2 regions of the Lysinibacillus sp. EB106-09-02-XG168 genome follow, and region 2 is predicted to be linked to the other one. Evidence: a T-box and tRNA genes for the amino acid it is inferred to sense, from the RefSeq annotation. Region 2 holds a T-box; the other holds one or more tRNA genes.
The links. A T-box is a leader RNA that pairs with one kind of tRNA and senses whether it is charged. The one in region 2 lies ahead of ileS (isoleucine--tRNA ligase), so its partner is inferred to be a tRNA-Ile.
Positions count from the first base shown of each region.

Region 1 (2,476 bases), 1.3 Mb from region 2:
TGCTAAAATGGCCTCTTTATGATCACTTTTTGCAATATCTGTAAAGTTTGCTGCACTTGCAGTAGGAACAACAGCTGCAGCAACCAATGCAACAGTTGCTGTACTCATAATCCATTTACTCTGCTTTTTTTTCACATCTATAACCTCCTACGAATTCTATTCATTCCCATTATAAAAGAAAGATACATATATTCCAAAGGATATACCAATATTATAGTGTTTTTCCATGGATTATTTGTCCAATGATTTGTAAGTACAGAGTAAATTTAAATTACAATAGTTTTTTCTATATAAAATTGCATAATTTTATTGCTAGTTTGGGAGATAATGAGGATAGGAAAAGCTTTCTTCGTAAGTGCTGCCCATAGAAAAACAATTATGATATCAGTTTTAGAGGAGAAATAAATCAAACCGTTACACTAATTTACTAACGCTTCAGTTAGATTTTAGAGCAACTGTTGCACAAAGTTTGACAAAATATCAAAAAAATGCAGTAGATGTAAGTTACATCTACTGCATTTCAGTATGACCCGTACGGGATTCGAACCCGTGTTACCGCCGTGAAAGGGCGGTGTCTTAACCACTTGACCAACGGGCCAATGGCGGAGAAGGAGGGATTTGAACCCTCGCGCCGGTTACCCGACCTACACCCTTAGCAGGGGCGCCTCTTCAGCCTCTTGAGTACTTCCCCACAAAAAAATGGCTCCGAAGGCAGGACTCGAACCTGCGACAACCTGATTAACAGTCAGGTGCTACTACCAACTGAGCTACTTCGGAATAATGGTGGGCCTAAATGGACTCGAACCATCGACCTCACGCTTATCAGGCGTGCGCTCTAACCAGCTGAGCTATAGGCCCTTAGATTGGAGCGGGTGATGAGAATCGAACTCACGACATCAGCTTGGAAGGCTGAGGTTTTACCATTAAACTACACCCGCATATGGTGGGTCAGGACGGAATCGAACCGCCGACACTTAGAGCTTCAATCTAATGCTCTACCAACTGAGCTACTGACCCATATTTTTAAAAAAATGGCGGTCCCGACCGGGATCGAACCGGCGATCTCCTGCGTGACAGGCAGGCATGTTAACCGCTACACCACGGGACCATTTGGTTGCGGGGGCCGGATTTGAACCAACGACCTTCGGGTTATGAGCCCGACGAGCTACCACTGCTCCACCCCGCGTTAATAAAATATTCTTTTCGAGTTTTTTAAGCGCCATTTATAAAATAAACTGGAGGAGGTAGAGGGATTCGAACCCCCGCGCGGTGTTACCCGCCTGTCGGTTTTCAAGACCGATCCCTTCAGCCAGACTTGGGTATACCTCCGTAACAATATATAAATGGTGGACCTTGCAGGACTCGAACCTGCGACCGGACGGTTATGAGCCGTCTGCTCTAACCAACTGAGCTAAAGGTCCTTAAGATGGCGGCAGAGGGGATCGAACCCCCGACCTTACGGGTATGAACCGTACGCTCTAGCCAGCTGAGCTACGCCGCCAGGATCTTTATACTGGTTATCTTTTATGGTGGAGCCTAGCGGGATCGAACCGCTGACCTCCTGCGTGCAAGGCAGGCGCTCTCCCAGCTGAGCTAAGGCCCCATAAAATGGTCGGAATGACAGGATTCGAACCTACGACCCCTTGGTCCCAAACCAAGTGCTCTACCAAGCTGAGCTACATTCCGATAAATATTAATTTGGCGCGCCCGACAGGAGTCGAACCCATAACCTTCTGATCCGTAGTCAGACGCTCTATCCAATTGAGCTACGGGCGCTAATTATAAAAAATGGTGCCGAGGGCCGGAATCGAACCGGCACGGTAGTCACCTACCGCAGGATTTTAAGTCCTGTGCGTCTGCCAGTTCCGCCACCCCGGCACATTTGGAGCGGAAGACGAGGTTCGAACTCGCGACCCCCACCTTGGCAAGGTGGTGTTCTACCACTGAACTACTTCCGCATGTGCATAAGATTTATTTATCCTGGCAATTATTAAATTTAAAATATGGTGCGGGTGAAGGGAGTCGAACCCCCACGCCTTGCGGCGCTAGATCCTAAGTCTAGTGCGTCTGCCAATTCCGCCACACCCGCATATTTTGTTGGCAATTTAAATGGTGAGCCATGAAGGACTCGAACCTTCGACCCTCTGATTAAAAGTCAGATGCTCTACCAACTGAGCTAATGGCTCAAACTATGGTGCCGGCGATAGGAGTCGAACCCACGACCTACTGATTACAAGTCAGTTGCTCTACCAACTGAGCTACACCGGCAAATGGTGGAGGATGACGGGCTCGAACCGCCGACCCCCTGCTTGTAAGGCAGGTGCTCTCCCAGCTGAGCTAATCCTCCTGGGTATTATGCCTAGCGACGTCCTACTCTCACAGGGGGAAGCCCCCAACTACCATCGGCGCTAAAGAGCTTAACTTCCGTGTTCGGTATGGGAACGGGTGTGACCTCTTTGCCATCATCACTAGACTA
Region 1 is NZ_JBYTDN010000003.1:3,825,563-3,828,038, forward strand. It holds gene AC3WSO_RS19315 (S-layer homology domain-containing protein) at 1-135, opposite strand, end outside; tRNA gene AC3WSO_RS19320 (tRNA-Glu) at 527-598, opposite strand; tRNA gene AC3WSO_RS19325 (tRNA-Ser) at 601-691, opposite strand; tRNA gene AC3WSO_RS19330 (tRNA-Asn) at 701-777, opposite strand; tRNA gene AC3WSO_RS19335 (tRNA-Ile) at 782-858, opposite strand; tRNA gene AC3WSO_RS19340 (tRNA-Gly) at 865-938, opposite strand; tRNA gene AC3WSO_RS19345 (tRNA-Phe) at 942-1,017, opposite strand; tRNA gene AC3WSO_RS19350 (tRNA-Asp) at 1,033-1,108, opposite strand; tRNA gene AC3WSO_RS19355 (tRNA-Met) at 1,112-1,186, opposite strand; tRNA gene AC3WSO_RS19360 (tRNA-Ser) at 1,237-1,329, opposite strand; tRNA gene AC3WSO_RS19365 (tRNA-Ile) at 1,345-1,421, opposite strand; tRNA gene AC3WSO_RS19370 (tRNA-Met) at 1,428-1,501, opposite strand; tRNA gene AC3WSO_RS19375 (tRNA-Ala) at 1,528-1,603, opposite strand; tRNA gene AC3WSO_RS19380 (tRNA-Pro) at 1,610-1,686, opposite strand; tRNA gene AC3WSO_RS19385 (tRNA-Arg) at 1,700-1,776, opposite strand; tRNA gene AC3WSO_RS19390 (tRNA-Leu) at 1,790-1,878, opposite strand; tRNA gene AC3WSO_RS19395 (tRNA-Gly) at 1,884-1,958, opposite strand; tRNA gene AC3WSO_RS19400 (tRNA-Leu) at 2,005-2,089, opposite strand; tRNA gene AC3WSO_RS19405 (tRNA-Lys) at 2,111-2,186, opposite strand; tRNA gene AC3WSO_RS19410 (tRNA-Thr) at 2,193-2,268, opposite strand; tRNA gene AC3WSO_RS19415 (tRNA-Val) at 2,272-2,347, opposite strand; rRNA gene rrf (5S ribosomal RNA) at 2,358-2,473, opposite strand.
Region 1: it encodes a tRNA-Ile, which carries the amino acid that the T-box ahead of ileS (isoleucine--tRNA ligase) is inferred to sense. The anticodon was not compared.

Region 2 (2,476 bases):
AATGACAACATCTGCTGGAAATTGATTGTTAAACGTATCGGGGTTTCCAAATGGATAATGATGCTGAGCAAATGGCATCGAACCACTATCAAACCATACATCAATCACTTCAGGTGTGCGTTCCATGTCGCCATTACATGTTGGACAAGTACACACAACTTCATCAATATACGGCTTATGAAGCTCTACGTCTTGTAAAGTACTCTTCGATAACACTTTTAAGGCAGCAATACTATTTGGCGCCTCTTCATGACCACAATCCTTACAAACCCATACATTGAGTGGCGTTCCCCAATAACGATTTCGGCTAATATTCCAGTCCACTAAGTTTTCTAAAAAGTTTCCAAATCTACCGTGTTTAATATGATCGGGATACCAAGTTACTTGTTCATTATTTTGTAAAAGCTTATCTTTCAATGTAGACATGTTGATAAACCAACTATCAGTTGCATAGTAAAGCAAAGGTGAGTCACAGCGCCAGCAATGAGGATAGCTATGCTCATATTTTTCCTTATCAAATAATAGCTCATCTTTAGCGAGCATTTTTATAATGTCGACATCACAATCTTTGACAAATTTACCGACAAGCTCTTGCACATCTTCTGTATAACAGCCTTTCAAATCAACAACATTGATAAATGATAACCCATTTTGCTGAACCGTTTTATAATCGTCCTCCCCATAAGCAGGCGCGATATGAACAATTCCTGTTCCACTATTCTCTGTGACATAATCGGCCAGCACAACGACATGACCTTTATCAACAGTTACGTATGAAAAAGGAGGAGTGTACGATACACCTTCAAATTCATGCCCATTATGCTCACTTAATATTTCAACTGGTTCAGTAAAAACCTTTTCCACTAATGATTTTGCCAAGATATATACTTTATCGTGTTGCTTCACTCGAACATACACGAGCTTTTGATTCATCGCTAAGGCAACATTAGCAGGTAATGTCCATGGTGTCGTTGTCCAGCCAAGAAAATACTCATCTTTGTCATTCAACTTAAACATTGCCGTTACAGATAAATCTTTGACATCCTTATAGCCTTGCGCAACCTCATGAGAGCTTAATGATGTTTGACAGCTAGGGCAATATGGCGAAACACGATGCCCCCTATATAAAAGTTTTTCCTTATGCACATGGCTTAAAATATTCCAAACGGACTCAATGTAATCATTACTTAGCGTTAAATAAGGGTCATCCATATCAATCCAATAACCGAGCTGCTCTGTAAAGGAGCGCCACTTCTTCTCATAAGTAAAGACACTTCCCTTACACTCTTGAATAAATTCCTCAACACCATATTCCTCAATTTCTTGCTTGCCAGAGATGCCTAGCTTTTTTTCCACGCCTAACTCTACAGGCAAACCATGTGTATCCCAACCAGCTTTACGTTCAACTAAATAGCCTTGCATCGTTTTATAACGAGCTACTACATCTTTAATCGTTCTACCAAACGCGTGACCTACGTGTGGTAATCCATTTGCTGTTGGCGGTCCTTCATAAAAAACAAAAGGCTGCTGTCCAACACGATTTGTCACGGATGTTGCAAACGTGCCTTCTTGCTCCCACAATGTTCGGATCCGTGTTTCTCGTTCAACTGTAGTTTCCTTCTTTTGTTCTGCTTGCATATTAGTTCCTCCTATACAATTAATTTTGTATAAAAGGCATACAAAAAACCCCGTCCCAAGTAAGGGACGGGGTTAACCGCGAATACCACCCTAATTCTATTGAAGCAACGTTCAATAGCACTCAGCAACGTACAATCATACGTGTTCTTTTTAACGGTAGACACCCGGATCAGCTTACTATGTTCAGCTAATCTTCTCAGAGAGGATCTTCATGTATCACCTGTACACCGACTTCCACCAATATGTCGGCTCTCTGTAGAACAAAATGAAACACTACTCTTTCTCATCAACGAATTTGTATGCTTTTATTGTCACTCATCGTAACAGACTATTTTTCGTCTGTCAATAATTTCAAAGCACTACTATTGGTAGTAATTTCCCTATAATTCATCAAGACATGCTTGGATGCTATTATGAAGAGCTGCGAACTTAGGCTTTCCATTTGTTTTAATATAAAAGCTTTTCACAAAGGATTTACAGTTAAAAACTAAAATTCTGTGATGCTGTACATCGAGCTGATCTTTTTTTACTTTTAAAATAGCAGGTAATTGTTGCAGCAACTTAATGATCTCTTGCTCCTCTAGACCTTGCTCAAGCATAGTGAAAATAGGGACTAAAATCCGTTCATCTTCATTATGAATGAAAGCATAATTTTCTTGCAAAATGGCGTTCCATAAGGCGTTTACAATTTCAATATAAGTAGCTTTATCTAATTTTGGATTTTTCACCAATTCATCGATTGCATCAGCCATATGGGCAACACTATGAGCCCACCCTTTCACCGGCACGTAACCCCTTACATCCTTCTCTGCTGCTAAATAAGCTAGTACTTTATCTT
Region 2 is NZ_JBYTDN010000003.1:2,537,533-2,540,008, forward strand. It holds gene ileS (isoleucine--tRNA ligase) at 1-1,638, opposite strand, end outside; T-box leader at 1,698-1,937, opposite strand; gene AC3WSO_RS13285 (DUF2785 domain-containing protein) at 2,019-2,476, opposite strand, start outside.